One region of the Streptomyces sp. NPDC058664 genome, then DNA from elsewhere that is predicted to be linked to it. Evidence: predicted binding sites of a transcription regulator. Region 1 holds the regulator's gene; the other holds the start of a gene.

Region 1 (15,770 bases):
GGGGAAGGAGGTGACGGGGCCTTCGACGTACAGACAGGGTGGGCTCGCACCCGCGTGGCGAACGCGTCCGCGTGCGAGTCCTGGGTGGCCGGGCGGGAGCGGGAGAGAGGGCCCGCTGGGTCCCGTACGGCCGATCACATCAGAGCTCAGCCCTGGAGAGCGGCAACCTTGATGGCCAGCGCCGACTTCTTGTTGGCGGCGGCGTTCTTGTGGATGACACCCTTCGAGACAGCCTTGTCGAGCTGACGCGAGGCGGCACGAGTGGCAACGGTGGCCTTCTCGAAGTCGCCGGCGGCGACAGCCTCACGGGCCTTGCGGATCGCGGTCTTGAGGGACGACTTGACGGCCTTGTTGCGCAGGCGCGCCTTCTCGTTCGTCTTGTTCCGCTTGATCTGGGACTTGATGTTCGCCACGAAAAGAGCCTTTACAGGTTCGATGTTCCTTCTGGAGTGCGACTCGCGGCTGAGAGGGCACACGAGACACAGCTGTCCACAGTATCAGTCACCCTCCGGGCCGCCCAAACCGGGCGCAGGGCGACGGGCATGGGACCATGGAGCCTACGTATCGATCCGACATCGCCCCGAGACGAGACCCTGCGTGCCCGCGACTCCTACCAACGTGCCCGAGCCGAGCCGTACCGACCCGGCTCTGATCCGCAACTTCTGCATCATCGCGCACATCGACCACGGCAAGTCCACGCTCGCCGACCGGATGCTCCAGCTGACCGGTGTGGTCGACCAGCGGCAGATGCGTGCCCAGTATCTCGACCGCATGGACATCGAGCGGGAGCGGGGCATCACGATCAAGTCCCAGGCGGTCCGGCTGCCGTGGGCGCCGAACGAGGGGCCGGATCAGGGCAGGACGCACATCCTGAACATGATCGATACGCCCGGGCACGTCGACTTCACGTACGAGGTCTCGCGTTCCCTGGCGGCCTGCGAGGGCACGGTCCTGCTGGTCGACGCGGCCCAGGGCATCGAGGCGCAGACCCTGGCCAACCTGTACCTGGCGATGGAGAACGACCTCACCATCGTTCCCGTACTGAACAAGATCGACCTGCCGGCCGCCCAGCCGGAGAAGTTCTCCGAGGAGCTCGCCAACCTCATCGGCTGCCAGCCCGAGGACGTGCTCAAGGTCTCCGCGAAGACCGGCGTCGGCGTCGACGCCCTGCTGGACCGGGTCGTCCGTGACGTTCCCGCGCCCGTCGGTGTCGCCGACGCCCCCGCCCGCGCGATGATCTTCGACTCCGTGTACGACTCGTACCGGGGTGTGGTGACGTACGTCCGTGTGGTCGACGGCCAGCTCAACAAGCGTGAGCGCATCAAGATGATGTCGACGGGCGCCACCCACGAGCTGCTCGAGATCGGTGTCTCGTCTCCCGAGATGACGCCTGCCGACGGCATCGGCGTCGGCGAGGTGGGCTACATCATCACCGGCGTGAAGGACGTCCGCCAGTCCAAGGTCGGTGACACGATCACCTCCCTGAACAAGGGCGCGACCGAGGCGCTCGGCGGCTACAAGGACCCGAAGCCCATGGTGTTCTCGGGCCTCTACCCGCTGGACGGCTCCGAGTACCCGGACCTCCGCGAGGCCCTCGACAAGCTCCAGCTCAACGACGCCGCCCTCGTCTACGAGCCGGAGACCTCCGCGGCCCTCGGCTTCGGCTTCCGCGTCGGCTTCCTCGGCCTGCTCCACCTCGACGTCATCCGTGAGCGGCTCGAGCGCGAGTTCGGGCTCGACCTGATCGCCACCGCCCCCAACGTGGTCTACCGCGTGGTCATGGAGGACGGCAGCGAGCACACGGTCACGAACCCGAGCGAGTTCCCCGAGGGCAAGATCAACGACGTGTACGAGCCCGTCGTACGCGCCACGATCCTCGCCCCGAGCGAGTTCATCGGCGCGATCATGGAGCTCTGCCAGACCCGTCGCGGCACGCTGATCGGCATGGACTACCTCTCCGAGGACCGGGTCGAGATCCGCTACACCCTGCCCCTCGCCGAGATCGTCTTCGACTTCTTCGACCAGCTGAAGTCCAAGACGCGCGGTTACGCCTCGCTCGACTACGAGCCCACCGGCGAGCAGGCCTCCAGCCTGGTCAAGGTCGACATCCTGCTGCACGGCGACAAGGTCGACGCGTTCTCCGCCGTCACCCACAAGGACGCCGCGTACGCCTACGGTGTGCGGCTCGTCGCGAAGCTGCGCGAGCTCATCCCGCGGCAGGCCTTCGAGGTGCCGATCCAGGCCGCGATCGGCTCCCGGGTCATCGCCCGCGAGACCATCCGCGCCATCCGCAAGGACGTCCTCGCCAAGTGCTACGGCGGTGACATCTCCCGTAAGCGGAAGCTGCTGGAGAAGCAGAAGGAAGGCAAGAAGCGCATGAAGATGGTCGGTTCGGTGGAGGTGCCGCAGGAGGCCTTCATCGCCGTCCTGTCGAGCGACGAGTCCTCCGGCAAGAAGAAGTAGCCGCCGCGGAAACGGTCAGGAACGGGTCCACGTGCCGAGTGCGCGCGGGCCCGTTCCGCATCGGTACGCGGGTTCGTTCGTTATTGAAGCGACGTGAAACGACGTCCTGCAGGCCCTTACGCGCCGGTCCTCCGCGCTTTAGTCTGATCCCGGCTCGAAGGTTACTCGCCAGTTAGTTACGAACCACCAGCAGGCACCGCCGCCGCCCGGAGGACGTCGTGAGCGACACACAGACCCAGATCGAGAACCGGCCGCCCTCCGTGGCGACCCTCTTCCTTGAGCGCGTCGAGCGGACTCCGGACGCGGAGGCCTACCGCTATCCGGTGCCCGCCGCCTCCGGCGCCGGTCCGGACGACTGGAAGTCGCTCAGCTGGGGCCAGGCCGCCGAACGGGTCTACGCGATCGCCGCCGGCCTCGTCGACCTCGGCGTCCAGTCCGAGGAACGGGTCGCCCTCGCCTCCGCCACCCGAGTCGAGTGGATCCTCGCCGACCTCGGCGTCATGTGCGCGGGCGCCGCGACCACCACGGTCTACCCGCAGACCAACGCCGAGGAGTCGGCGTTCATCCTCTCCGACTCCGAGTCGAAGGTCCTCATCGCCGAGGACGCGGTCCAGCTCGCCAAGGCCGTGGAGCGCCGCGCCGACCTGCCGAACCTCCACCACGTGGTCGTCATCGACGCCACGGGCGTGGAGAGCGACGGTGAGTTCGTCCTCTCCCTCGCCGAGCTCGAGGCGCGCGGCAAGGCGTACCTGGAGAAGCACCCCGAGGCCGTCAAGGAGCGGGTCGCGGCGATCACCCCCACCCAGCTCGCGACCCTCATCTACACCTCGGGCACCACGGGCCGCCCCAAGGGCGTCCGCCTCCCGCACGACAACTGGTCGTACATGGCGAAGGCCATCGCCGCCACGGGTCTCGTCACCCAGGACGACGTCCAGTACCTGTGGCTGCCGCTCGCACACGTCTTCGGCAAGGTCCTCACCTCGGGACAGATCGAGGTCGGGCACGTCACCGCCGTCGACGGCCGCGTCGACAAGATCATCGAGAACCTGCCGGTGGTCCAGCCGACCTACATGGCCGCCGTCCCCCGCATCTTCGAGAAGGTCTACAACGGCGTCGCGGCCAAGGCCCGCGCCGCCGGCGGAGCCAAGTACAAGATCTTCCAGTGGGCGGCCGGCGTATCCCGCGCGTACGCCAAGGCGACCCAGGACAACTTCCGCCGCACCGGTACCGCCTCCGCGCCCTTCGGCCTCACCGCCAAGCACAAGGTCGCCGACGCCCTCGTCTACGCCAAGATCCGTGACGCCTTCGGCGGCAACCTGCGCGCGTGCATCTCCGGATCCGCCGCGCTCGCCCCCGAGATCGGCTACTTCTTCGCCGGCGCGGGCATCCACATCCTGGAGGGGTACGGACTCACCGAGTCCTCCGCCGCCTCCTTCGTCAACCCGGGCGAGGCCTACCGCACCGGCACCGTCGGCAAGCCGCTCCCCGGCACCGAGGTCCGGATCGCCGACGACGGCGAGATCCTGCTGCGCGGCCCCGGCATCATGGAGGGCTACCACGGCCTGCCCGAGAAGACGGCCGAGGTCCTGGAGTCCGACGGCTGGTTCCACACCGGTGACATCGGCGAGCTGTCCGCCGACGGCTACCTGCGGATCACCGACCGCAAGAAGGACCTGATCAAGACGTCCGGCGGCAAGTACATCGCGCCGGCCGAGGTCGAGGGCCAGTTCAAGGCCGTCTGCCCGTTCGTCTCCAACATCCTCGTCCACGGCGCCGACCGGAACTTCTGCACCGCGCTGATCGCCCTCGACGAGCCCTCCCTCCTCGGCTGGGCCGCCGAGCACGGCCTCGCGGGCAAGTCGTACGCCGAGATCGTCGCGGCCCCGCAGACCGTGACGATGATCCAGGGCTACGTCGACCGCCTCAACGAGGGCCTCCAGCGCTGGCAGACGATCAAGAAGTTCCGCCTGCTGCCCCGCGACCTCGACATCGAGCACGGCGAGCTGACCCCGTCGCTGAAGCTGAAGCGGCCGGTGGTGGAGCGCGAGTACAAGGACCTCATCGAGGAGATGTACGCGGGGTCCAGGGAGTCCTGACCTCGCCCCTGTGGAGAGGTTGTCCACAGGCCGGACGTTCACCCCGGGCAGTACGGGACAATGGGGCTCATGCCTTCCGTACTGCCCGATGGTGAGACCGTTCCCGACGACGGGGCGCTGCCCCCGCACGCCCTGGAAGGGGCAGGGGAGCGACCCCTCGGGTTCTACCTGCACGTGCCGTACTGCGCCACGCGCTGCGGCTACTGCGACTTCAACACCTACACGGCGAGCGAGCTGCGCGGCACCGGCGGCGTCCTGGCCTCCCGGGACAACTACGCCGAGCAGGTCACCGAGGAGATCCGGCTCGCCCGCAAGGTGCTCGGGGACGACCCCAGGCCGGTGCGGACCGTCTTCGTCGGCGGTGGTACGCCCACGCTGCTCGCCGCCGGTGACCTCGTACGGATGCTGGGAGCCGTCAGGGACGAGTTCGGGCTCGCGGACGACGCCGAGGTGACCACCGAGGCGAATCCGGAGTCCGTGACCCCCGCGTATCTGGAGGAGCTGCGGGCCGGCGGCTTCAACCGGATCTCCTTCGGCATGCAGAGCGCCAAGCAGCACGTCCTGAAGATCCTCGACCGCACGCACACGCCGGGGCGGCCCGAGGCGTGCGTCGCGGAGGCGCGGGCCGCCGGCTTCGACCACGTGAACCTGGACCTGATCTACGGGACGCCCGGGGAGACCGACGACGACTGGCGGGCCTCGCTCGACGCGGCGATCGGCGCCGGTCCCGACCACGTCAGCGCGTACGCCCTGATCGTCGAGGAGGGCACGCAGCTCGCCCGCCGCATCCGGCGCGGCGAGGTGCCGATGACCGACGACGACGTGCACGCCGACCGGTACCTGATCGCGGACTCCGTTCTCGCCGAGGCCGGATTCGAGTGGTACGAGGTGTCCAACTGGGCCACCTCGGAGGCCGGGCGCTGCCTCCACAACGAGCTGTACTGGCGCGGCGCGGACTGGTGGGGCGCGGGGCCGGGGGCCCACAGCCACGTGGGCGGGGTGCGGTGGTGGAACGTGAAGCACCCCGGCGCGTACGCCGCGGCCCTCGCCGGTGGCAAGTCGCCCGGCGCCGGGCGGGAGCTGCTCTCCGAGGAGGACCGGCGGGTGGAGCGGGTGCTGCTCGAACTGCGGCTTCGGGAGGGTGTCGAGCTGTCGCTGCTGCGGCCGCAGGGGCTCGCGGCTGCCGCGCGGGCGCTGGCGGACGGGCTTCTCGCGCCTGAGCCGTACGAGGCCGGGCGCGCGGTCCTGACCCTGCGGGGGCGGCTGCTCGCCGACGCGGTGGTGCGGGATCTGGTGGACTGAGGTTCGGGCGCGGGGAGCGGAGGCGCCCGACAGGGCACCGTCCCGTCGTGCCCACCCTCCCCCAGACTCCGTCCGGGGGGACCCCCACGCCCTGCGGGACGATTGCCCACAACGGGCCCATCGGGACGAGCTGCCACAACAGGGTGGGGGCGCTTACGGCGCCGTCACGAAGTCGATCAGTTCTTCCACTCGGCCCAGGAGGGCCGGTTCCAGGTCCTTGTACGAGGTGACCCTCGACAGGATGTGCTGCCAGGCCGCGCCCGTGTTGTCGTGAGGCCAGCCCAGGGCGCGGCACACGCCCGTCTTCCAGTCCTGGCCGCGCGGGATCGCCGGCCATGCCGGGATGCCGAGGGACGACGGCTTCACCGCCTCCCAGACGTCGATGTACGGGTGTCCCACGACCAGCACGTCCGGGGAGGTCACCCGGGCGGCGATCCTCGACTCCTTCGAACCCGGCACCAGGTGGTCCACCAGGACCCCCAGACGGGCGTCCGGCGCCGGGCCGAACTCAGCGACGATCGACGGCAGGTCGTCGATGCCCTCCAGGTACTCCACGACCACGCCCTCGATGCGCAGGTCGTCGCCCCAGACCCGCTCCACGAGTTCGGCGTCGTGGCGGCCCTCCACGTAGATCCGGCCCGCCCGTGCCACGCGCGCGCGTGCGCCCGGCACGGCGACCGAGCCCGAGGCCGTACGGGTGGGGCGGGCGGGAGCGGAGACCGGTCGCACCAGGGTCACCACCCGGCCCTCCAGGAGGAAGCCGCGCGGTTCCATCGGGAAGACCCGGTGTTTGCCGAAGCGGTCCTCCAGGGTCACCGTGCCCGCCTCGCAGCGGATCACCGCCCCGCAGAAGCCCGTCGTGACCTCCTCGACGACGAGGTCACGGTCGGCCGGGATCTCCGGGACGGGCTTCGGCCTCTTCCAAGAGGGCGTCAGGTCCGGGTCGTAGCTGCGCATTTCGGTGACGTTAGGCGACGTGGAAGCGGTGTGCCAGTTCATCGCGCTGTGCCCGCACGAACGCGGCGTCCACCACCGCCCCGTGCCCCGGCACGTACACCGCCTCCTCGCCGCCGAGCCGCAGCAGCCGGTCCAGGGCGTCCGGCCAGCGCGAGGGGATCGCGTCCGGGCCCGCCTGCGGCTCGCCCGACTCCTCCACCAGGTCGCCGCAGAAGACCACCTCCCGCTCTCCCGGCACCAGGAGCACCAGGTCGTGGCGCGTGTGACCGGGCCCGACGTTCGCCAGGAGGACCTGCCGGCCGCCCAGGTCGAGCGTCCACTCGCCGGAGACCACGTGCCGCGGGGCCACCAGGACGTCCACGGCCTCCGCGGCCGCCGTCCCGTCGAGGCCCTGCCGTACCGCGTCCTCGCGCAGCTCCTCCCGGTCCCGCGCCCGGCCGAGCAGCTCGTCCGAGCCGACCGCGCCGAAGACCTCCGCGCCCGCGAAGGCCGCCGTGCCCAGCACGTGGTCGAAATGGGGATGGCTGAGTGCGATGTGCGTCACTCTCCGGCCGCCCGTGAGCTCCGCCACCTGTGTCCGCAGCTCGGTGCCCTCGGCGAGCGACGAGCCCGTGTCGTACAGCAGCGCCGCCCGTTCGCCCAGTACCAGTCCCACCGTGGCGTCCCAGTGGGGCAGCCGTCGCCGGCCCACCCCGTCCGAGAGCCGCTCCCATCCGTACGCTTCCCAATCCACGTCCATGGGGCGACGCTAACCGGTGGGGCGCCGCCTCCTTGCCAGGAGCGTCGCCCGCCGCCGTACACTGGCGGGGGATCGCTGGCACTCGGACAGGGTGAGTGCCAAAACCGGAGCAACCGGAACGACGACAGCTGGAGGTGCGCACGATGCTCAGCGAACGCAGACTCGAGGTTCTGCGCGCCATCGTCCAGGACTACGTCGGGACGGAGGAGCCCGTCGGCTCCAAGGCGCTCACCGAACGCCACAAGCTCGGCGTCTCGCCCGCCACCGTGCGCAACGACATGGCCGTCCTGGAGGAAGAGGGCTTCATCGCCCAGCCCCACACCAGCGCCGGCCGCATCCCGACCGACAAGGGCTACCGGCTCTTCGTCGACCGGCTCGCCGGCGTCAAGCCGCTGTCGACGCCCGAGCGCCGGGCCATCCACAACTTCCTCGACGGCGCGGTCGACCTCGACGACGTCGTCGGCCGCACGGTCCGGCTGCTCGCGCAGCTGACCCGTCAGGTCGCCGTCGTCCAGTACCCCTCGCTGACCCGTTCGACCGTCCGGCACGTGGAGCTGCTCTCGCTGGCACCCGCCCGCCTGATGCTGGTGCTCATCACGGACACCGGCCGCGTCGAGCAGCGCCTCATCGACTGCCCCGGGCCCTTCGGCGAGACCTCGCTCGCCGATCTGCGGGCCCGGCTCAACAGCCGGGTCGTCGGCCGCAGGTTCGCCGACGTGCCGCAGCTGGTGCAGGACCTCCCCGAGTCCTTCGAGGAGCCCGAGGACCGCGCCACGGTCTCGACCGTGCTCGCGACCCTCCTCGAATCCCTGGTCGAGGAGCACGAGGAGCGGCTGATGATCGGCGGCACCGCCAATCTCACCCGCTTCGGACACGACTTCCCCCTGATGATCAGGCCCGTCCTCGAAGCTCTGGAGGAGCAGGTCGTGCTCCTCAAGCTGCTGGGCGAGGCCAAGGAATCGGGCATGACCGTACGCATCGGGCACGAGAACGCCCACGAGGGGCTGAGCTCCACGTCCGTCGTCTCGGTCGGCTACGGTTCGGGCGGCGAGGCAGTCGCCAAACTCGGCGTGGTCGGACCGACCCGCATGGACTACCCCGGAACGATGGGAGCGGTACGCGCAGTGGCACGTTACGTCGGACAGATCCTGGCGGAGTCGTAAGTGGCCACGGACTACTACGCCGTACTCGGCGTGCGCCGCGACGCGTCCCAGGACGAGATCAAGAAGGCTTTCCGGAGGCTCGCCCGCGAGCTGCACCCGGACGTCAATCCCGATCCGAAGACGCAGGAACGCTTCAAGGAGATCAACGCCGCCTACGAGGTCCTCTCGGACCCGCAGAAGAAGCAGGTCTACGACCTGGGCGGCGACCCGCTGTCGGCCTCCGGCGGAGGCGGCGCGGGCGGCTTCGGAGCCGGTGGCTTCGGCAACTTCTCCGACATCATGGACGCCTTCTTCGGCACGGCCTCGCAGCGCGGCCCGCGCTCGCGGACCCGCCGCGGCCAGGACGCCATGATCCGTCTGGAGATCGACCTCAACGAGGCGGCCTTCGGCACCACCAAGGACATCCAGGTCGACACGGCCGTCGTCTGCACGACCTGCTCGGGCGAGGGCGCCGCTCCCGGCACCTCCGCGCAGACCTGTGACATGTGCCGCGGCCGCGGCGAGGTCTCCCAGGTCACCCGGTCCTTCCTCGGCCAGGTCATGACCTCCCGCCCCTGCCCGCAGTGCCAGGGCTTCGGCACCGTCGTCCCGACCCCGTGCCCCGAGTGCGCGGGCGACGGCCGGGTCCGGTCCCGTCGCACGCTCACCGTCAAGATCCCGGCCGGTGTCGACAACGGCACCCGGATCCAGCTCGCGGGCGAGGGCGAGGTCGGCCCCGGCGGCGGGCCCGCCGGCGACCTGTACGTCGAGATCCACGAGACCCCGCACGACACGTTCCAGCGGCGCGGCGACGACCTGCACTGCACGGTCACCATCCCGATGACGGCGGCCGCGCTCGGCACCAAGGTGCAGCTGCAGACACTCGACGGTCTCGAGGAGATCGACATCCGCCCGGGCACCCAGTCCGGCCAGTCGATCCCGCTGCACGGCCGTGGCGTCACCCACCTGCGGGGCAACGGCCGGGGCGACCTGATCACCCACGTCGAGGTGCAGACCCCGGGCAAGCTCGACGCGGAGCAGGAACGGCTCCTGCGGGAACTGGCCAAGCTGCGCGGCGAGGAACGGCCCACCGGCCAGTTCCAGCCGGGGCAGCAGGGGCTGTTCTCGCGGCTGAAGGACGCGTTCAACGGGCGGACCTGACCGGCCCGGAATTCGGTGGGGGAGGGGCGGCATCCGCGTGTGCGGGTGCCGCCCCTCCGCCTTTCGGAGCCGGCGACCGCCGCCCTCCGGAACCGTCCCTTCCATGACCTGACGTACGGATTCGGCCCCGAAGCAGGGGCATGGCACGATGCCCATATGTCCACCACCGCACTGAACGATCTCTCTCGGCATCCGATCGTGCAGGCCCCCATGGCGGGTGGCGCCTCCTGTCCCGAGCTGGCCGGAGCCGTCTGCGAGGCCGGGGCGCTCGGCTTCCTGGCCGGCGGGTACAAGACGGCCGGCGGCCTGTACCAGGAGATCAAGCAGGTGCGCGGTATGACCGCACGCCCCTTCGGCGTCAACCTCTTCCTGCCGCAGAGCGGGCGGCCCGCCGACCCGGCCGCCGTCGAGGTCTACCGCCACCAGCTCGCCGGCGAGGCCACCTGGTACGACACCCCGCTCGGCGAGACCGAGGACTGCCGTGACGACGCCTACGACGCCAAACTGGCCATCCTCCTGGAGGACCCGGTCCGCGTCGTCTCCTTCACCTTCGGCTGCCCCGCGCCCGAGGTCCTCGCCGCCTTCGCCCGCGTCGGTACGTTCACGATCGTCACCGTCACCTCCGCCGACGAGGCCCTCGCCGCCCAGCGGGCCGGCGCCGACGCCGTCTGCGTCCAGGGCGTCGAGGCCGGCGGACACCAGGGCACGTACCGCGACGACCCCGCCGACGACGGCGTCCCGGGCACCGGGCTGCTCGCCCTCCTCACCCAGGTCCGCGAGAGCGTCGCCCTCCCGATCGTCGCCGCCGGCGGGATCATGCGCGGCGCGCAGATCGCCGCCGTCCTCGCCGCGGGGGCCGACGCCGCCCAGCTCGGCACCGCCTTCCTCTGCTGCCCCGAGTCGGGCGCCCACCCGCTGCACAAGCGGGCCCTGACCGACCCGCTCTTCACCCGGACCGCCTTCACCCGGGCCTTCTCCGGCCGCCCGGCCCGCGGCCTCGTCAACCGCTTCATGCGCGAGCACGGGCCGTACGCCCCCGCCGCGTACCCCGAGATCCACCACCTCACCGCCCCGATCCGCAAGGCCGCCGCCACCGCGGGCGACGCCCAGGGCATGGCGCTGTGGGCCGGCCAGGGCCACCGGCTCGCCCGCGAGCTCCCCGCAGGCCGGCTGGTCGAGGTGCTGGCCGCCGAACTCGACACCGCCCTCTCCGACCTTTCCGGGCCCGCCCACAGGAGCGCCTCATGACCGCACCCGTCTTCGTCGTCGACGCCGTCCCCGGCACCGGCACCTTCGTCCTCGAAGGAACCGAGGGGCGGCACGCCGTCTCCGTGAAGCGGCTCCAGGGCGGTGAGGACGTCGTCCTCACCGACGGCCGGGGCCGCTGGGCGGACTGCGTGGTGCTCACCGCCGAGGGCAAGGACCGGCTGACCGTCCAGGTGTCGGGCGACCACGAGGACCCCGAGGAGGAGCCCCGGATCACCGTCGTCCAGGCGCTGCCCAAGGGCGACCGGGGCGAGCTCGCCGTGGAGACCATGACGGAGACCGGGGTGGACGCCGTCGTGCCGTGGGCGGCCTCCCGCTGCATCACCCAGTGGAAGGGCGACCGGGGCCTCAAGGCGCTCGCCAAGTGGCGGTCCACCGCGCGCGAGGCCGGCAAGCAGTCGCGCCGCACCCGGTTCCCCGAGGTCTCCGACCTGATGACGACGAAGCAGGTCGCCGCGCTTCTCGCGGACGCCGACTTCGCGGCCGTCCTGCACGAGGACCGAGACCATCCGAGCGGGGCGCTCGCCACCGCCGAACTCCCGGAGAAGGGCTCGATCGTGCTGATCGTCGGCCCCGAGGGCGGTGTCTCGCCGCAGGAACTCGCCGCGTTCGAGGAGGCGGGGGCGAAGCCGTACCGGCTGGGCCGCAGCGTGCTGCGCACCTCGACGGCGGGCACGGCGGCGACGGCGCTGGTCCTGGCGCGTACGGGGCGCTGGAGCTAGGGCCGGAGCTAGAGGGTGGCCCGCCGATCAGGCCGGGTTCGCGGTGTCCGGTGCCTCCGTCCCCGTCAGGGTGTCGTAGAGGGGCCAGGCGTTCTCCTCCCGGACGCCGTGGGTGGTGGGGAGGAGGCCGCGGTTCCCCGCTTCGCCGAGGAAGCGGCGTACGACGCCCGGCTCGTTCAGGTTGAGAACGGGGCCGTCGGCCGAGGCCACGTCGCCCTGCCCGAAGGGATAGCCGGACACGATGCGGCCCGGGGCGGTCCGGAAGACCAGCCGGAGCTGCGCGTGGGGGAGTTCCGTGCGGCGCAGGGAGAGCACCGTGCGGCAGTCGGGGTGCCGGTGCCGGACGTTCCAGAGCCACACCGTGTCGTCCACCGTCATCCTGCGCGGTGCGCGTTCCCGCCTCATGCGGCGCAGTGTACGGACCGAACCCGGTGGACGGCGGCCCCCGGCGGCTCCATAAAGTGGCCGCATGGCCGACGAGTCCCCTCTGATCCGCAGTCTGCGCGCCGCCGTGGCCGCCGCCCCCGGTGACGTACCCCTGCGTCTTCACTTCGCCGAACTCCTCCTCTCCGAGGGACGGAACGACGAGGCCGTCACGGAGGCGGCCGTCGCCCTCCAGCACGCGCCGGGGGACGCGGACGCGCGGGCGCTGATGATGCGGGCGATGGGCGTGCCCCTGGCAACCGCGTCCACCCCGGCGACCGAGCAGCCCACGACGCCCCCCGTGCACGCCGAGCAGTCGGTAAAGCCGGTGACACCCGAGACGCCGGTGACACCCGAGCCGTCCGCGGGCGACGCGCGCGGCTTCGACTGGGACGCCGCCGAGCAGCAGGTGCGTGACCTCGTCGGCCCCCGTTTCCTGGAGGACCCGCAGGCCGCCGACGGCGAGGGTGCCGCCGGGGACGCCGCCGCCTGGGACGTCGACGCCCCCGGTGCCGTACGCCTCGCCGACGTCGGCGGCATGGAGGAGGTCAAGGACCGGCTCGAAGCCGCGTTCCTCGCGCCCATGCGCAACCCCGAACTGCGCCGCCTGTACGGCAAGTCGCTCCGCGGCGGACTGCTCCTCTACGGCCCGCCCGGCTGCGGCAAGACCTTCATCGCGCGCGCCGTCGCCGGCGAACTCGGCGCGAACTTCCTCACCGTCTCGCTCTCCGACGTCCTCGACATGTGGATCGGCGCCTCCGAGAAGAACATCCACGACATCTTCGAGACCGCCCGCCGCCAGGCCCCCTGCGTCGTCTTCCTCGACGAGCTCGACGCCCTCGGGGCCAAGCGCTCCCGCACGCACCACAGCGGCCTGCGCAACGTCGTCAACCAGCTCCTCACCGAGCTCGACGGCATCGCGAGCGGCGCCGGCAACGAGGGCGTCTTCGTCCTCGCCGCCACCAACGTGCCCTGGGACGTGGACATCGCGCTCCGCCGCCCCGGCCGCCTCGACCGCACCTTGCTCGTGCTCCCGCCGGACGCCACCGCCCGCGAGTCGATCCTCCGCTACCACCTGCGCGAGCGCCCCATCGAGGCCGTCGACCTCGGCAAGCTCGTCAAGGCCACCGAGGACTTCTCCGGCGCCGACCTCGCCCACGTCTGCGAGAGCGCCGCCGAGGCCGCGCTCCTCGACTCCGCCCGCAGCGGCTCCGTGCGCCTCATCACCACCAAGGACCTGCTCGGCGCGGCCAAGCAGATCAAGCCGTCCACGGAGCCGTGGTTCGCCGCCGCCCGGAACGTCGCCATGTTCGCCAACGAGGGCGGCCTGTACGACGACCTCCTCGCCCACCTCAAGCGGAAGCGCAAGCTGTGACCACCCCGGCCACCCCGACCGCCCTCCTGCGCGCCGAGGCCCTGTACGACACCGGGCGGTACGCGCAGGCCGGCGAGCTCGTCGCCCAGCACCTGGCGACCGAACCGGAGGACGCCGAGGCGCTCGTCCTGCTCGCCCGCTGCCACCACCGCGCCGAGGACCACCCGGCCGCCCTGGACGCCGTGGACCGGGCGCTCGCCGCCGAACCCGAGCTGCTCATGGCCTGGCTGATGCGCGTCCAGATCCTGCTGGGCCTGCGCCGCTTCCAGGACGCCGAGACCTCCGCCCGGTACGCCGTCCGGCTCGCCCCGCAGTACTGGGGCACCCACTACGCCCTCGGCACCGCCCTCGCCCAGTTCGGGGAGCACGCGCGCACGCCCGCGCGTACCGTCGAGGCGTACGAGGCGGCGCGGGCCGCCGTCGGTCTCGCCCCCGAGGAGGACGCGGCCCACTTCCTGGTGGGGCTCACCGCCCAGCGCCGGGGCGATCACGCCACCGCGCAGCGGGCGTACGAGACGACGCTGCGGCTCAACCCGCAGAGCAGCGAGGCCCACAACAACCTGTCGCTGCTGAGGCTGCGGCGCCGCTGGTTCCGGCGCGGGGCCTGGACGCAGGCCGCCGAGGGCTTCGTCGCCTCCGCCGCGCTCGACCTCCAGGACCGCAAGGCCCGTTACAACCTGGAGGCCATGGCCTGGAACACCGCCGCCGGGGCCCGCTGGGTGGCCCTGCTCGGCTTCGTCGCCGCCGCGCTCGGCTCCGCCCCGGTCCGTACCGGAGCCACCGGCACGGAGGCGGTCGTCCCCTTCCTGATCGGCGCGGCCGTCCTCCTCGGCGCCTGGGGCGGCTGGGTGCTGTGGATGGGCCGCCGGGTGCCGCCCCGGCTGCGCCGCCCCCTGTTCCTCGTGGCGCGCTCCTGCCGGCCCGTGATCGCGATGGCCACGGCCGTGGGGCTGCTCGGCCTCCACTCGGTGGTGACGATGGCCCTGTGGTCGTTCGACGCGGGCGTGGTCGGCGGACTCGGGACCCCGCTGTTCTGGGCCGTGATCATCACGTACTGGGTGAGCCGCTCGGCCCTGAACCGGCGCGCCCCCAAGGACTGAGCGACGCCGCCGGGAGCGGCAGGGGAGGACCCGCCCGGCCGAGGAGCGGCCTGTGGCGCGGGGATGCCGGAGGCGGCGGATACCATGCGCGTGAAGCGACCGACGAGGCGAGGAGGCCCGGGCCATGGCCGGAGAGCCGCAGAGCGACTGCCTGTTCTGCAAGATCGTGGCGGGTGAGGTCCCGGCGGAGATCGTGCGCGAGACGGAGACGACCGTCGCGTTCCGCGACATCAACCCGCAGGCGCCGACCCACGTCCTCGTGATCCCGCGCCTCCACCACCCGGACGCGGCGTCGCTCGCCGCCGCCGCGCCGACCGTCGCCGCCGACGTGCTGCGCGAGGCCGGAGAGATCGCCGCGCAGGAGAAGGTCGACGACAGCGGCTACCGGATCGTCTTCAACACCGGCGCGGGTGCCGGCCAGACCGTGTGGCACGCCCACGCGCACGTACTGGGCGGCCGCGGCCTCAACTGGCCCCCCGGATAAGCCGTGTCCGTACGCGAACTGGTCGTCCTCGGGACCGCCAGCCAGGTCCCGACCCGCCACCGCAACCACAACGGCTATCTGCTGCGCTGGGACGGGCAGGGCATCCTCTTCGACCCCGGCGAGGGCACCCAGCGCCAGATGCTGCGGGCCGGCGCCGCCGCGCACGACATCGACCGGATCTGCGTGACGCACTTCCACGGCGACCACTCGCTCGGCCTGGCCGGGGTGATCCAGCGGATCAACCTCGACCAGGTCCCGCACCCGGTCACCGCGCACTACCCGGCGAGCGGGCAGCGCTTCTTCGAGCGTCTGCGGTACGCGACCGCGTACCGCGAGACCGTGCAGCTGACCGAGTCGCCCGTCGCCGCCGACGGGCCGCTCGCCGTCACCGACACGTACACCCTCGACGCGTACCGGCTCTCGCACCCCGTCGAGTCGTACGGCTACCGGCTCACCGAGCCCGACGGGCGCCGCATCATCCCCGAGAGGCTGGCCGCGCACGGCATCAAGGGCCCCGACGTGGGCCGGATCCAGCGCGAG
Region 2 (15,770 bases), on a different contig from region 1:
CGGGAGGCATGCATGGCGACGCCGAAGCGCGCGGAACACATCCGGGACCACGTCTCGATGAGTGAGCTGCTGGCGTCCTGCGTGGCCGCCCAGACCCTCTCGACCCCGCCCCGGATCCGGCCGGAGCGGGAAGAGGAGGGGCTGGAAGGGCCCGACGGAGGGCTGCGGCCGCAGGACGTGCGGGACGCGCGGGACGAGGCCGCGTAGGACGGTGGCGGCAGGACGCCGATGATCCGGGCGTACGGCCGTCGTCGACGCCGGTCACCGGGCGTACGGTCACTGTCGGCGTCGGCGTCGGTCGCTCGGGCATACGGTTGCCGTCACCGCCGTCACCGCCGTCACCGCCGTCACCGCCGTCACCACGGCTCAGGCGACGACGACGACCTTCGCGCCGATCACCGCGAACATCCACAGCGCGTCCCCGTCGGCCCGCTTCATGCGGATGCCGCCCGTCTTCCTCGTCGGGTCCGGGCTCGGCGTCGAGCCGTCGACCGCCGCGCTGAAGCCGATCGCCACGTCCTCGGCCGTCGCGAACCGCACCACGTGCTCGATCTGCACGCCGTCCGAGCCGCGGACCGAGCCCGAACGGGACGTCACCTTGTACGCCCCGGGCAGCGGGTCCACCGTGCTCGGCATCACCGTGAACGTACGGGTCGCCCTGCCCTTCGCGTCGACCAGCCACACCCGGCGGTCGGCGAGCGCGTACACGACCCGCTCGCCGCTGCCCGAGTTCACCGGGATCGCGAGCGGGTTCCTCGCGGGCTGCTTCGGGCCGCCGCTCGGCGAGACCGACGGGGCGGTCGTGCCCGGCGTCCGAGGCTTCTGCGCCAGATCGGCGGGGACGTTGGCCGAGGCCTGGTACGCGAGGAAGGCGACCGCGGCGACGGCCGCCGCCGTGAGCCCGGCCACGAATCCCGAGCTGCTCCGTGCCACCGTGCCCACCTCTCGTACGAACGTATCGAAGGGTGACGGTAGCAGCCGGGGGAGCGGGGGGCCGGGCACCGTGCCCGGGAGCCGTAGGCTGTTCGCGTGCTGTTGCTCGCCATGGATACCGCCACCCCCGCCGTCACCGTCGCCCTCCACGACGGCGAGGCCGTCGTCGCCTCGTCGGGTCAGGTCGACGCCCGCCGCCACGGGGAGCTGCTGCTGCCCGCCGTCGACCGGGTCCTCAAGGAGGCCGGGCTCACGCTCGACGCGCTCACCGGCGTCGTCGTCGGTGTCGGCCCCGGCCCGTACACGGGCCTGCGCGTCGGCCTCGTCACGGCCGCGACCTTCTCCTCCGCCCTCGGCGTGCCGGTCCACGGCCTCTGCACCCTCGACGGCCTCGCGTACGCCTCCGGCATCGACGGTCCCTTCGCCGTCGCCACGGACGCGCGGCGCAAGGAGGTCTACTGGGCGCGGTACGACGACTCCCGCACGCGCGTCACCGACGCGGCCGTCGACCGGCCCGCCGACATCGCCGAGCGGCTCGCCGGCCTCCCGGTCGTCGGCGCGGGCGCCCGCCTCTACCCCGAGGCCTTCCCCGACGCCCGCGACCCCGAGCACCAGTCGGCGGCGGCGCTCGCCGCGCTCGCCGCGGAGAAGCTGACGGCCGGCGGGGACGGCTTCCTCGACCCGCTGCCGATGTACCTGCGCCGCCCCGACGCGCAGGTGCCGAAGAACTACAAGGTGGTCACACCCCAGTGACCGGCGCCGTGGAACTGCGCGAGATGCGCTGGTGGGACATCGCGCCGGTGCTGACCCTCGAGGACGAGCTGTTCCCCGAGGACGCCTGGTCGGCGGGGATGTTCTGGTCGGAGCTCGCGCACGCGCGCGGACCGCGGGCCACCCGCCGCTACATCGTCGCGGAGGACGGTGAGGGGCGGCTCGTCGGCTACGCCGGGCTCGCCGCCGCCGGCGGACTCGGCGACGTGCAGACGATCGCCGTCGCCCGCGACCAGTGGGGCACCGGCCTCGGCGCCCGGCTCCTCACCGAACTCCTCAAGGAAGCCACCGCCTTCGAGTGCGACGAGGTGCTCCTCGAAGTGCGCGTGGACAACGTCCGGGCCCAGAAGCTCTACGAGCGCTTCGGTTTCGAGCCCATCGGTTTCCGGCGCGGCTACTACCAGCCCGGAAACGTGGACGCGCTCGTGATGCGACTGACCGTTCAAGGAACCGGGACCGAGATCTGATGTCCGTACCGACTCGTGGCCGGGGCGCGTCGACCCCCGGCCGGGCCGTACCGACCCCCGGCCGGGCCGTACCGACTCGTGGCCGGGCCGTACCGGCCTACGGCCGGGGCGTATCGACCCACGGCCGGGCCGCGCCGACCCACGGCCGGACCGCGCCGACTCATGACTGGACCGTACCGACTCATGGCTGGAATGACTGATGGCTGCTGACGAACCGCTCGTACTCGGCATCGAGACCTCCTGTGACGAGACCGGCGTCGGCATCGTCCACGGGACCACGCTCCTCGCCGACGCCGTCGCCTCCAGCGTCGACACCCACGCCCGCTTCGGCGGCGTCGTGCCCGAGATCGCCTCCCGCGCCCACCTGGAGGCGATGGTCCCGACGATCGAGCGCGCCCTCAGGACGGCCGGTATCTCCGCCAGGGACCTCGACGGCATCGCCGTCACCGCAGGACCCGGCCTCGCGGGCGCCCTGCTCGTCGGCGTCTCGGCCGCCAAGGCCTACGCCTACGCCCTCGGCAAGCCGCTCTACGGCGTCAACCACCTCGCCTCCCACATCTGCGTCGACCAGCTGGAGCACGGCAAGCTGCCCGAGCCGACGATGGCCCTGCTCGTCTCCGGCGGCCATTCCTCGCTGCTGCTCTCCGCCGACATCACCTCCGACGTGCGCCCCCTCGGCGCCACCATCGACGACGCGGCCGGCGAGGCCTTCGACAAGATCGCCCGCGTCCTCGACCTCGGCTTCCCCGGCGGACCGGTCATCGACCGGCTCGCCAAGGAGGGCGATCCGGCCGCCATCGCGTTCCCGCGCGGCCTGAGCGGCTCCAGGGACCCCGCGTACGACTTCTCCTTCTCCGGTCTCAAGACCGCCGTGGCCCGCTGGATCGAGGCCAAGCGGGCGGCCGGCGAGGAGGTGCCGGTACGGGACGTGGCCGCGTCCTTCCAGGAGGCGGTCGTCGACGTGCTCACCCGCAAGGCCGTCCGGGCCTGCAAGGACGAGGGCGTCGACCATCTGATGATCGGCGGCGGCGTCGCCGCCAACTCGCGCCTGCGGGCCCTCGCCGAGGAGCGCTGCGAGCGGGCCGGCATCCGGCTGCGGGTGCCGCGTCCCGGCCTGTGCACGGACAACGGCGCCATGGTCGCGGCCCTCGGCTCCGAGATGGTCGCCCGCAACCGGCCGGCCTCCGACCTGGAACTGTCGGCGGACTCGTCGCTTCCGGTGACGGACCCGCACGTGCCGGGGAATCACGCGCACGACCACGACCACGACCACGTGCACGAGGTCAGCAAGGAGAACCTGTACCCGTGACCACCGTGACGCTCATGTGGGAGGCGCGGGCCGCCCAGGGCCGGGGCGCCGAGCTCCTGGAGTGGGCCAGGGCCCAGGTCCTCCCGTACGAGCCGGTGCGCCGGGAGATCCTCCGCGCCCCCCAGGACCGGGTCCTCGTCCTCACCTGGTGGGAGACGGCGTCGTTCGACGCGGAGCTGCCCGAGCTTCCGGAGCCGGACGCGGAGCTGATCACCCGTCCGGTCCACCGCTGGCGCTTCGAATCGGTGGAATAGGCGAGGCCGGATCGGTGGAACGGGCGAGACTCGAGCAACCTTTCGACCCGGGCGGGCATCCCACAACGCGTGAAGAAGACGATCGCGCTGTGGGCGGCCCTCACCGCCGCCACCCTCCTGGTGACCGGCTGCGCGGCGGAGGACCCCGTCGCGCACGCCCCGAGGACGCCGGCCGGGCACGAGGGGGGTCCCTCGGCGGACGAGACCGCCGGAGGGAACACCGGAGGCCGTGCCGCCGGTGACCGTGCCGCCGGTGACAAGGCGCCCGGGGCGCCCGCAGCCCCCGACGCGGCCCCCGGGGCCGCGGGCGCCGCCGCCGCGTACCGCAAGTGGGGTCTCGAGCCCTTCGCGCCGCCGCCGGCCCCGCCCGCGACCAAGCCGGTCGTCCGGCCGCCCGGCGGCCCGGTCCCCGTCATCAGCGACATCCCCACCACCGAGAAGATCGTCTTCATCACGATCGACGACGGGGCGGAGAAGGACCCCGAGTTCGTCACGATGATGAAGGACCTCAAGGTCCCGGTCACGATGTTCCTCACCGACTCGGCCATCCGCGCCGACTACGCCTACTTCGCGCCGCTCGTCGCCCAGGGCCACGGCCTCGCCAACCACACCCTCACCCACCCGAACCTGCGCACCCTCTCCCAGGACGCCCAGCGCCGGGAGATCTGCGGTCAGCAGACGAAGCTGAAGAACCGTTACGGTCAGGCCCCGCGACTCTTCCGCCCGCCCTACGGCAACTGGAACGAGGCCACGCGCGCGGCGGCCGGCGAGTGCGGCGTCGACGCGATCGTGCTGTGGCGCGAGTCCATGCAGATCAAGAACATGCAGTACCAGCGCGGCGACCGGAAGCTGCGTCCCGGCGACATCATCCTGGCCCACTTCCGGGGCCCGTCCGAGCTCAAGGGCCGGACGATGACGGAGATGACGGCCACCATGCTGCGCCGCATCCAGGAGCAGGGCTTCACCGTGGCCCGGCTCGAGGACTACGTGTAGGAAATTCCCCGGGCGTGGTGTCGATGCGGGCCCGGCCCGTTCGACGTATGTGTGGAAGGCGGGGAACGGCCCCGCCACCGCACCCCCGAGGAGCCGTCATGCCCCGCTTCCTGTCCCTCGTCCGGATCGAGGAGAACACCATCGACATGGAGAGCGCCGACCCCGGCTTCGAGGAGCGCATGGGCGCGCTCTTCGAGGAGATCAGCAAGGCCGGCGCCATGGTGGACACGGCCGGGCTCAGGCCGACCGCCGAGGCCACCCGGATCACCTGGTCGGACGGGAAGCTGTCGTACACCGACGGACCGTTCACCGAGACCAAGGAGGTCGTCGGCGGCTACGCCATGCTCCAGTGCAAGGACATGGCCGAGGCCGTCGAGTGGGGGAAGCGCTTCCTGGCCGTCCACCCGCCGCACTGGAAGGTCGGCCTGGAGGTCCGCGAGGTCGAGGAGATGCCGGAGGGCTGACCCGTACGGATGCCGGAGGGCCGGCCCGGCCGCACTGTCCGACCCCTGTGCTGTCATGTGGGACATGACGGTGGAAAGCACACTGGAGACGGTGTTCCGGATGGAGTCGGCGCGGATCGTCGCCACCGCGGCGCGGATCGTCCGCGACGTCGGCATCGCCGAGGAGATCGCCCAGGACGCGCTCGTCGCCGCCCTGGAGCAGTGGCCGCTGGCAGGGGTCCCGGAGCGGCCTGGCGCCTGGCTGACGGCCACCGCCAAGCACCGCGCCGTCGACCTCGTGCGGCGGCGCGAGACGTACGCCCGGAAGCTCGCGGAGGTGGGCAGGACGCTCACGGAGGAGTCGTACGACCCCGAGCCCACCGGACCCGGCGACATCGACGACGACGTGCTGCGGCTGATCTTCACCGCCTGCCATCCGGTGCTCTCGGCCGAGGCGCGGGCGGCCCTGACCCTGCGGCTCGTCGGCGGGCTCCGCACGGACGAGATCGCCCGCGCCTTCCTCGTACCGGAGGCGACGGTCGCGGCGCGGATCACCCGCGCCAAGCGGACGCTCGCGAAGGCGGGCGTCGAGTTCGAGGTGCCGTACGGGGAGGACCGGGCGGCCCGGCTCGGTTCCGTCCTCGAAGTGATCTACCTGATCTTCAACGAGGGGTACGCGGCGACCGCCGGCGACGACCTGTTGCGGCCCGGCCTGTGCGAGGACGCGCTGCGACTGGCCCGGTGCCTCGCCGCCCTCGTGCCGCAGGAGGGCGAAGCACAGGGCCTGGCCGCCCTGTTGGAGCTCCAGGCCTCCCGGGCGGCGGCCAGGACCGGGCCCGGCGGACGGCCGGTGCTGCTCGCCGCGCAGGACCGGCGGCACTGGAACCGGCTGATGGTCCGGCGCGGGTTCGCCGCCCTGGAGCGGGCCGGGGACGGGCGCTCGTACGGGCCGTACGCCCTCCAGGCCGCCATCGCCGCCTGCCACGCGCGGGCCGCCTCGTACGAGGAGACCGACTGGGCGACCATCGCCGCGCTCTACGGGCGGCTGGGCCTCCTCGCTCCCTCCCCGGTCGTCGAACTGAACCGCGCGGTCGCCGTGTCGATGGCCGAGGGCCCCGCGGCGGCCCTTCCGATCGTCGACGCCCTCGCCGCGGAACCCGCCCTGGCGCACTACCACCTGCTGCCGAGCGTGCGGGGCGACCTGCTGGCCAGGCTCGGCAGACCGGCGGAGGCCCGCGCGGAGTTCGAGCGGGCGGCCGCGCTCACCCGCAACGAGAGCGAGCGGGCGCTGCTGTTGGGGAGGGCGCGGGAGTCGTCGGGCGGCCGGTGAGGACGCGGGAGTCGCGGGGCGGCCGGTGAGGACGCGCCCACCAGGGCCCCGGGGGTCCGTCGGGCCGGTGGGCGGGCCTCCGAGGACGTCCGGCCGGGCCGGTGAGGCGCTCCCATGGAGTGCTTGGCATGTCCCCGCGCATCCCGCTGCCTCCGCCGCCTCCGCCCGTCGAGCTCCGGAGCCGGCCCGACCGGGACGCGCGGCTCGCGGACCGGGCGTCGGCCCTCGACGAGCTCGGCGGGCGGCTGCCCGGCGGCGGGCGGCTCGTGACGTTCCTGCTCGGGTTCTTCCTGCTCCGACTGGGCTGGGGGCTGTTGAGCGTCCTTCTCGTCTCGCTCGGCAGGCCGGTACCCGACCCGATCGTCCTGCTGACGGGCCTCTTCACGGCGCTCCCGGGCGTCGGCGTGCTCGGTACGGCCGTGTGGCTGGTGGTCCGCGGCCTGCGCCGCGACCGGACCGTCCGGGAGCGCCTCGTCCTGTGGGCCGCCCTGGACCGGCACGGTCCGACGGACGCCCGGCTGCGCGCCCCGTCCTCAGCGTCTGCTGGCCGCTGCTGTCCCTCGCGATGTGCGGGCTCGGTCCGTGGATGGGCTTCGCGGTCCCGGCTGGTGTCAGCCGGGACGACGGATACGGCATGGTCGCCTACGGCATGGGCGTCGCCCTGATCCTCTGGAACACGGGGCTGACGGGCCTGGCGAAGGCCGTCGGCCACTACCGCCTCGCGATACGCCTGACGGGCGGCCGGCGCTGAGACCCAGGGGCTGACACCGGGCCTCAGCGGCCGGCGCCGGGCCTCGCCGGGTGGCCGATCAGCATCGTCGGGGCGCCCGCCACTCGCGTGAGCAGGACCGTCGCCGCGTTCGGTCCCTTCGGTTTCACCTTGCGGCGGATCTCCTCGGGCTCCACCGCCGAGCCGCGCTTCTTCACCGTCAGGGTGCCGACCTCGCGCTCCCGCAGCAGGGCCTTCAACTTCTTCAGGTTGAACGGGAGTTCGTCGGTGATCTCGTAGGCGGCGGCGTACGGGGTGGGGACGAGCGCGTCCGCCGTGACGTACGCGATCGTCGCGTCGATCAGGCCGCCGGCCACCTCCTCCGCCACCTCGGCGACCAGATGCGCGCGGATGACGGCGCCGTCCGGCTCGTAGAGGTAGCGGCCGACCGGGCGGACCGCCGGGTCGGGCAGGCCCCGGCCGGCGAGGGCCGCGCCCGAGGGGAGCAGCGTGGCCCGGCGGGCGCCCGGCTCCGTACCGAACCAGAGGACCGCCTCCTTGACGTCCCCGCCGTCCGAGATCCACTCGGCCTCGGCCTCGCCGGGCACCGCCTCGTGCGGGATGCCGGGGGCCACCTTCAGGGCCGCGTGCGGGGCCCGGCGGGCCGCCTCGATCGCCCAGGACAGCGGCGGGGAGTAGGCCTCGGGGTCGAAGATCCGGCCCCGCCCGCCGCGCCGCGCGGGGTCGACGAAGACGGCGTCACACGGGGTGGTGTCGATGGCGGTGACGTCCGCGCACCGCACCTCGATCAGCTCCGCGAGGCCGAGCGCCTCGGCGTTGGCGCGGGCCGCCTCGGCGGTCAGCGGGTCGCGGTCGACGGCGAGTACGGAGATCCCGGCGCGGGCCAGGGCGATCGCGTCGCCGCCGATCCCGGAGCAGAGGTCGGCGACGCTGCGGACGCCGAGCGCCTTCAGCCGGGCCGCCCGGTGGGTGCCGACCGAGGCGCGGGTCGACTGCTCGACGCCGTTCGGGGTGAAGTACATCCGGTACGCGTCCTCCGCGCCGAACTTCGCCACCGCCCGCTGCCGCAGCCGTGCCTGCCCGATGGCCGCCGTGACCAGCTCGGCGGGGTGGTCGCGGCGCAGCCGGGAGGCCACCGCCAGCTCCCGCGCGGGGTCGTAGTCGCGCAGGGCGGTGAGGAGGGTCTGTCCCTCGGGGCCGAGGAGGGGGGCGAAGGAGGCGAGGTCGGTCACCCGTCCCATTGTGGGCCCTGTGCCGCTGTGGGCCGGCCGGGGGACGTGGGTGCGGTACGGCGGTGTCGCGGCCGGGAACGGGCGTCCGCGCTGGCAGGATGCGGCGCCATACGACTCATACGACAAAAGGACAAACAGATGGCACACGGTGTGCACCGTCCGTCCCGGGTGCTCGGAGCCGCCCTCGTCGTCGCCGCCCTCGCCTCCACGGCCACGGCCTGCTCCGACGGCCCCGAACCGGTCACCGGTGCGCCCGCGGCCCCCGCCGCCGGTCAGCAGGCCCCCGCCGCCGGCCGGCAGGCCCCGGCCCAGGCCGCGTCCGGCGCGCTCAACGCGTACGTCGAGAAGGTCCGCGCGCAGCGCGCCGCCCGTGTGCTCGCCGCGAAGAGGTGGGGCCTCGCCCGGCCGCCGCTCGACGCGCCCGCCCCGCCCGCCGTCAAGCCGAGGATCACCACCCGCAAGGGCTTCGAGACGGACGGCGAAGGCCTGCCGCCGGTCTTCACCACCGTGCCGACCAAGCAGAAGGTCGTCTTCCTGACGATCGACGACGGGGCGGAGAAGGACCCCGAACTGCTGCGGATGATGAAGGAACTCCGGATCCCCTACAGCGCCTTCCTCAGCGACTACGTCGTCAAGGACGACTACGGCTACTTCGCCCGGATGCAGAAGTCGCAGGAGGGCGGGGTCTCCCTGCACAACCACACCCTCAACCACCCCTACCTGCCCGGACTCTCGTACAAGCAGCAGAAGCGCGAGATCTGCGGCATGCAGGACGTCATCGAGAAACGATTCGGCAAGCGGCCCCCGCTGTTCCGCCCGCCGTACGGCAACTACAACGAGAACACCCTGCGCGCCGCCAAGTCCTGCGGGATCAAGGCCGTACCGCTGTGGGCGTCCGAGGCCTTCCCCGACCGCATGGAGTGGCGCGAGTGGGACCGGGACCTGCACCCCGGCGACATCGTGCTCACCCACTTCCGGGGCAAGGGCGACTGGAAGGGGAGCATGGCCGACATGATCCGCCGGGTGATGAACGTGATCACGGCGAAGGGGTACGCGGTCGCGAAGCTCGAGGACTACGTGTGACCGGGAAGCCGGGCCGACGACTGATCGGGCTGATCAGGCCGATCCGGGCGCGTCGGCCGGTGGCCGCCGCGGTGCTGGCCGGTGCGCTCCTCGCCGCCTCCGGGTGCGCCTCGGCCGTGGACCCGATCGAACGGCTCGGGCGGAAGGCGGTGGAGCGGGTGGGGACGGCGGAGCCGCGGGACACGGCGACGACCGCGGAGCGGCCGGCCGGCCGCGCCCTCCCCGAGCCGCCACGGCCTGCCCGACCCTGACCCGTTCAGGGGCGGCCTGCCCGATCCCGAGCCGCAGGCCGCACCGATCCGCCGGGCGCGGCCTCTCCGCCCCCCGAGTCGCCGGGTGCGTTCCAGCCTCCCGGGCACTCGCAGGGCCCGCCCCCGCTGCGGCAGACGCACCGGGCCCCGGACGACGGGGTCGGGGAGACCGCCGGGCCGGGGGCGCGGGGTGGGACCGCGACCATTCCTCGTTCGCGACGAGCAGGGTCGCGAGGCCGAGCAGCCCCACCGCGAAGAACTGGCCCCAGGCGGACCGGGTCCAGCCCCCGCGCAGCATCGACAGGCCGAGCAGCAGCACGCCCGCCGCGATCGCGCCGAGGACGAGCACCGGAACCCAGTCCATCGGCGGTGTCCCCCCGGGCCGCGAGCCGTACGCCTCGCCCCACTTCCGCATGCCCAGCACGAAGGTGGCGATCAGGACGAGCACGCCTTCCAGGAGCAGGAGTACGCACGCGAACGCGATGTCGGCACCGGTGCGAACAGGGGGGCGGGAAGTCGTCATGGGTCGAACCCTCGTACGGAACCGTGGAGTGCGGGAAGCCGTTCCCCGTACCGAGACCGAATCGCCGCGCGGCACGGAATTGGCACTCCGCTTGACCGAGTGCTAATCGCGGTCATAGTCTCGGCTCTGGCACTCCCCACCGGAGAGTGCCAACACAGCGACGGGCAGGTCCGGCACCCGCGACGACGGATCCACCTGGTTCGCCACCTCAGACAGTCAACCCCGTGATCTCCGAAGGGGGAGGTCGGATCGTGACGACCACCAGCTCCAAGGTTGCCATCAAGCCGCTCGAGGACCGCATTGTGGTCCAGCCGCTCGACGCCGAGCAGACCACCGCCTCTGGCCTGGTCATCCCGGACACCGCCAAGGAGAAGCCCCAGGAGGGCGTCGTCCTGGCCGTGGGCCCGGGCCGCTTCGAGAACGGCGAGCGTCTGCCGCTCGACGTCCAGACCGGCGATGTCGTGCTGTACAGCAAGTACGGCGGCACCGAGGTGAAGTACAACGGCGAGGAGTACCTCGTCCTCTCGGCCCGTGACGTGCTCGCGATCGTCGAGAAGTAATTCACCGAAGTACTGAAGTACCGAAGTACCGAGCACTGAAGCAGATGCTCAGAGCTGCGCCCCGAGGCCTCTTCCAGGCGCCCCGGGGCGCGGTTCGTTCCACCCGATTCCGAGAGGGCTGAACCGCTCCCATGGCGAAGATCCTGAAGTTCGACGAAGACGCCCGTCGCGCCCTTGAGCGCGGCGTCAACAAGCTTGCCGACACGGTGAAGGTGACGATCGGCCCCAAGGGCCGCAACGTCGTCATCGACAAGAAGTTCGGCGCCCCCACCATCACCAACGACGGTGTCACGATCGCCCGCGAGGTCGAGATCGACGACCCGTACGAGAACCTCGGCGCCCAGCTGGTGAAGGAGGTGGCGACCAAGACCAACGACATCGCGGGTGACGGCACCACCACCGCCACCGTGCTCGCCCAGGCCCTGGTCCGCGAGGGTCTGCGCAACGTCGCCGCCGGTGCCTCCCCGGCCGCCCTGAAGAAGGGCATCGACGCCGCCGTCAAGGCCGTCTCCGAGGAGCTCCTCGCGACCGCCCGTCCGATCGAGGACAAGTCCGACATCGCCGCCGTCGCCGCGCTCTCCGCGCAGGACCAGCAGGTCGGCGAGCTCATCGCCGAGGCGATGGACAAGGTCGGCAAGGACGGTGTCATCACCGTCGAGGAGTCCAACACCTTCGGTCTGGAGCTCGACTTCACCGAGGGCATGGCCTTCGACAAGGGCTACCTGTCCCCGTACATGGTCACCGACCAGGAGCGTATGGAGGCCGTCCTCGACGACCCGTACATCCTGATCAACCAGGGCAAGATCTCCTCGATCCAGGACCTGCTGCCGATTCTGGAGAAGGTCATCCAGGCCGGCGCCAGCAAGCCGCTCCTGATCATCGCCGAGGACGTCGAGGGCGAGGCCCTGTCGACCCTGGTCGTGAACAAGATCCGTGGCACCTTCAACGCGGTGGCCGTCAAGGCCCCCGGCTTCGGCGACCGCCGCAAGGCGATGCTCGGCGACATGGCCACCCTCACCGGTGCCACCGTCATCGCCGAGGAGGTCGGCCTCAAGCTCGACCAGGCCGGCCTGGACGTGCTCGGCACCGCCCGCCGCGTGACCATCACCAAGGACGCCACCACCATCGTCGACGGTGGCGGCAACGCCGAGGACATCTCCGGTCGCGTCGGCCAGATCAAGGCCGAGATCGAGTCCACGGACTCCGACTGGGACCGCGAGAAGCTCCAGGAGCGCCTCGCGAAGCTGGCCGGCGGCGTGTGCGTGATCAAGGTCGGCGCCGCCACCGAGGTGGAGCTGAAGGAGAAGAAGCACCGTCTGGAGGACGCCATCTCCGCGACCCGCGCCGCGGTCGAGGAGGGCATCGTCTCCGGTGGTGGCTCCGCTCTGGTCCACGCCGTCAAGGTCCTCGAGGGCAACCTCGGCAAGACCGGCGACGAGGCCACGGGTGTCGCGGTCGTCCGCCGCGCCGCCGTCGAGCCGCTGCGCTGGATCGCCGAGAACGCCGGCCTCGAGGGCTACGTCATCACCTCGAAGGTGGCGGAGCTCGACAAGGGCCAGGGCTTCAACGCGGCCACCGGCGAGTACGGCGACCTGGTCAAGGCCGGCGTCATCGACCCGGTGAAGGTGACGCGCTCCGCCCTGGAGAACGCCGCCTCGATCGCCTCCCTCCTCCTCACCACCGAGACCCTCGTGGTGGAGAAGAAGGAAGAGGAGCCCGCGGACCACGGCCACGGCCACGGTCACGGCCACTCGCACTGAGGCTCGTAACCGATCGGCTCGCAGCCGAGCACCGAGGCCCGGTGCCCCCGTCGCGGGGGCACCGGGCCTCGGCGTTTCCCAGAGATCCACGGGGGGCTCACGTAGGGGTCCACGCGGGGCTCATGGGGGGATCCGCGTAGGGCTCACGCCTCCACCGCGCCGAGCCGCTCCATCAGCCCCAGCAGGTCGTACTGCCACCAGCCCTCCGCGATCTTCCCGTCGTCCCGGAAACGGTGGATGACCATCCCGGTCATGGTCACCTCCATGCCGGTGGGCTGGAGCCCCATGAAGTCGCCCGTGTGGGAGCCCTTCCAGCTCCAGCGGGTGCAGACCCGGTCGCCCTCCGCGATCTGGTCGTCGACGGTGAAGGCGAAGTCGAAGCCCTGCCGCCACATCCGCACCTCGCGCCGGACCGCGTCCATGCCGATGACGTCCTGCTCGTTGACCGGATCGTGGTCGTGGTACCCCTCGGCCAGCACCTCGTCGAGCAGCGCCAGCTCCGGCTCGCCGGCGAGCATCTCCAGGAGCCGACGGGTGTTGGTCTTGTACAGCGCCTCGTCGCGCACCACGTCCAGGTCGGTGAAGGTCGGCATCTCGTCACAGAGCGCGACCATCTCCCGGAAGATCCGGTCGGTCTCGGGGAGCTGCGAGTTCCGCATCGCCACGTCGTAGGAGGGGAACTCGACGATCTCCACGATGTGGGAGGCGTCCGAGCGGTCCTTGCCGACGATGCTGTGGGTGGCGGTCCGCTTGCCCCTGGTCTGTTCGACCCACTGATCCATGAGGCGGTTCAGGTCGTCGACCCGACTGGTCTTGCAGTCGATGATTTGTACGAAGCTCATGGTGCCTCCCGACCCAGGTAGGACCCTTCCAGTCTAGGTTGGGCGCATGGAGCGGGCAGGGGGAGAGCGGCGGCCGCCGATCACGGTCGAGAACGGGGCGGGCGTCGTCGTCATCGGCGACGGCAACCATGTCGTGAACCATCAGGCGCCGGTCGTCCGCTCGGCGTACCGGGAGCAGGTACGCCGGATCGCGCCGCCAGAACTCGTCGGCCGTGAAGCGGAGTTGGCGGACCTGGCAGCCTTCTGCCTCGCGGAGTCGGGGCCCTCGTACGTCTGGTGGCGCGCCGAGGCGTGGGCCGGGAAGACCGCGCTCCTCTCCTGGTTCGCCCTCGACCCGCCGCCGGGCGTACGGATCGTCCCCTTCTTCGTCACCGCCCGCCTCGGCGCCCAGAACGACGTCGCTGCCTACACGGACGTCGTCCTGGAGCAGCTCGCGGAGCTGGCGGGCGAGGGCCTGCCCGCGCTCCTCACGACGGCGACCAGGGAGGCCCACCTGTTACGCCTGTACGCCTCCGCCGCCGAGGCCTGCGCGGCGCGCGGCGAGCGCCTGGTCCTCCTCGTCGACGGCCTCGACGAGGACCGGGGCGTGACGACGGGCCCCGACGCCCGCTCGATCGCGGCCCTCCTCCCGTACGACCTCCCCGTCATCGTCTCCGGACGCCTGAACCCTCCGCTCCCGGCGGACGTCCCTGAGCACCACCCGCTCCGGGACCCGGCGATCGTCCGGACCCTGGCCCCGTCCCCGGAGGCCCGGGCGATCCGCGCCGAGGCCGAGCGCGAGCTGAAGTCGCTGCTCGCGTCGGGAGGGCTGGCGTACGAGCTGCTGGGTCTGGTGACCGCCGCGGTCGGTGGTCTCACCGCCGACGACCTCGCCGAGCTGACCGGCGACGTCCCGTACCGGGTGCGGGACCTGCTGCGTACGGGGCTCGCGCGGACCTTCGCGCTGCGCGGCGACGCCTACCTGCTGGCCCATGAGCAACTGGCCGTCGGTGCCCGGGAGATGCTCGGCGAGCGGGAACTCTCCCGGTGGAAGGGCGTGCTGGACGCCTGGGCCGAGCGGTGGCGGGAACGCGGCTGGCCCGAGGAGAGCCCGGCCTATCTGCTCCAGGGGTACGTCCCGATGCTGCGCGCGGCGGGCGAGGTGGACCGACTGGTGGACAGCGCGCTGGACGTCGTACGGCACGAGCGGCTGCTGGTCAGGACCGGCGCGGACACGGTGGCGCTGGGGGAGGTGCGGGCCGCGGAGGCCGCGCTGGAGGCCGGGGACGACCGGGCGGACCTGATGGCGGTGGCGCTGCGGCTGGCGTTCCACCGGGGGGAGCTGGAGCGGCGCAGCGGCGGAGTACCGCCGGTGCTCGCGGCCGGATGGGCGGCGGTCGGAGAGGCCGACCGGGCGGTGGCACTGGCGCGGAGTATGGGCGGAGTCTCCGCGGTCAAGGCGCTGTGCGCGGTGGCGGCGCAGCTCCTCGAGCGTGGCGAACGGGAGCGGGCCGTCGCCCTGGCCGAGGAGACGGAGGTCGCGACCAGGGCGTTCCGGTCGGGGTACACGTACGACGAGGCCGCGAAGACCACCGCGATGCTGTGGATCGAGTTCGGCGTGTACGAGCGTGCCGCTCGGCTGTTGCCGACGATCGGGACCGCCCGGCCCGAGGTCCTTCTCGCGCTGGTTCGCGTGTGGTGCGCGTCGGGGCGGCACGAGCGGGCACTCGCCCTGATCGATAAGGAGCCTGAGCTGCAGACCCGCGCCATGGCGGCGGCCGACGCCGCCGAGGCGCTGATCCGGAGCGGCCGTGTGACCGAGGCGGAGCAGGTCCTCCAGGCCATGTCCGACCTGCTGATGGGCTGGGGGTTTCGGCTGGTGGACTGGGCCGGTTGGCTTCGCGCCTCCGTCGTGTTACGCGAGATGGGTCACCAGGAGCGGGCCGAGACGGCTCTGCGTAAGGGAGCGGTGGTCGTCCGATGGGCGCTCGACCACGATGATCCGATCGCTTCCCTCGCTCTACGGGAGTATGCCGTTGCTCTCGCGGCGGCCGGGGATTTTGACACGGCACGCGAGCACGCGGACAGGGTGGGGCCGCACCTGTTCGCGGAGGTTCTGGCGAAACGGGGCGAGCGGGAGAGCGCGCTGACCGCGGCCGAGGGGCTGGAGACCACGAGCGCGGCGGAGGTACGGGGCCGACTGGCCAGCCGGCTGGCCTCGGTGGGTGAGGTCGAGGAGGCCTTGGTCCTGACGGCCGGCGTGCCAGGGGACGCGAACCTCGGCGCGTGGCCGGCCATCGGCTCGGCCCT

The links. The regulator HrcA, encoded in region 1, represses chaperone genes, less so after heat shock. The targets are predictions, from matches to a motif close to TTNGCACTCNGNNNNNCNGAGTGCNAA.
Region 2: the regulator HrcA is predicted to act here: its motif matches at 10,399-10,425, upstream of groES (co-chaperone GroES).

Annotation. Positions count from the first base shown of each region.
Region 1 covers NZ_JBHXRW010000013.1:125,043-140,812, reverse strand. Annotated here, with positions in the region: gene rpsT (30S ribosomal protein S20) at 147-413, opposite strand; gene lepA (translation elongation factor 4) at 598-2,463, shown strand; gene ACFWUY_RS13720 (AMP-dependent synthetase/ligase) at 2,682-4,559, shown strand; gene hemW (radical SAM family heme chaperone HemW) at 4,620-5,861, shown strand; gene ACFWUY_RS13710 (DUF3097 domain-containing protein) at 6,015-6,818, opposite strand; gene ACFWUY_RS13705 (MBL fold metallo-hydrolase) at 6,829-7,557, opposite strand; gene hrcA (heat-inducible transcriptional repressor HrcA) at 7,701-8,720, shown strand; gene dnaJ (molecular chaperone DnaJ) at 8,721-9,860, shown strand; gene ACFWUY_RS13690 (nitronate monooxygenase) at 10,017-11,108, shown strand; gene ACFWUY_RS13685 (16S rRNA (uracil(1498)-N(3))-methyltransferase) at 11,105-11,848, shown strand; gene ACFWUY_RS13680 (hypothetical protein) at 11,876-12,253, opposite strand; gene ACFWUY_RS13675 (AAA family ATPase) at 12,318-13,646, shown strand; gene ACFWUY_RS13670 (tetratricopeptide repeat protein) at 13,643-14,746, shown strand; gene ACFWUY_RS13665 (histidine triad nucleotide-binding protein) at 14,871-15,230, shown strand; gene ACFWUY_RS13660 (ribonuclease Z) at 15,234-15,770, shown strand, end outside.
Region 2 covers NZ_JBHXRW010000018.1:61,413-77,182, forward strand. Annotated here, with positions in the region: gene ACFWUY_RS16880 (hypothetical protein) at 13-207, shown strand; gene ACFWUY_RS16885 (hypothetical protein) at 367-909, opposite strand; gene tsaB (tRNA (adenosine(37)-N6)-threonylcarbamoyltransferase complex dimerization subunit type 1 TsaB) at 1,030-1,686, shown strand; gene rimI (ribosomal protein S18-alanine N-acetyltransferase) at 1,710-2,171, shown strand; gene tsaD (tRNA (adenosine(37)-N6)-threonylcarbamoyltransferase complex transferase subunit TsaD) at 2,371-3,480, shown strand; gene ACFWUY_RS16905 (hypothetical protein) at 3,495-3,734, shown strand; gene ACFWUY_RS16910 (polysaccharide deacetylase family protein) at 3,804-4,727, shown strand; gene ACFWUY_RS16915 (YciI family protein) at 4,826-5,191, shown strand; gene ACFWUY_RS16920 (RNA polymerase sigma factor) at 5,256-6,500, shown strand; gene ACFWUY_RS16925 (hypothetical protein) at 6,629-7,165, shown strand; gene ACFWUY_RS16930 (SAM-dependent methyltransferase) at 7,275-8,471, opposite strand; gene ACFWUY_RS16935 (polysaccharide deacetylase family protein) at 8,601-9,545, shown strand; gene ACFWUY_RS16940 (hypothetical protein) at 9,542-9,796, shown strand; partial or broken gene ACFWUY_RS16945 (DUF6234 family protein) at 9,978-10,319, opposite strand; gene groES (co-chaperone GroES) at 10,571-10,879, shown strand; gene groL (chaperonin GroEL) at 11,011-12,639, shown strand; gene ACFWUY_RS16960 (ester cyclase) at 12,783-13,481, opposite strand; gene ACFWUY_RS16965 (hypothetical protein) at 13,528-15,770, shown strand, end outside.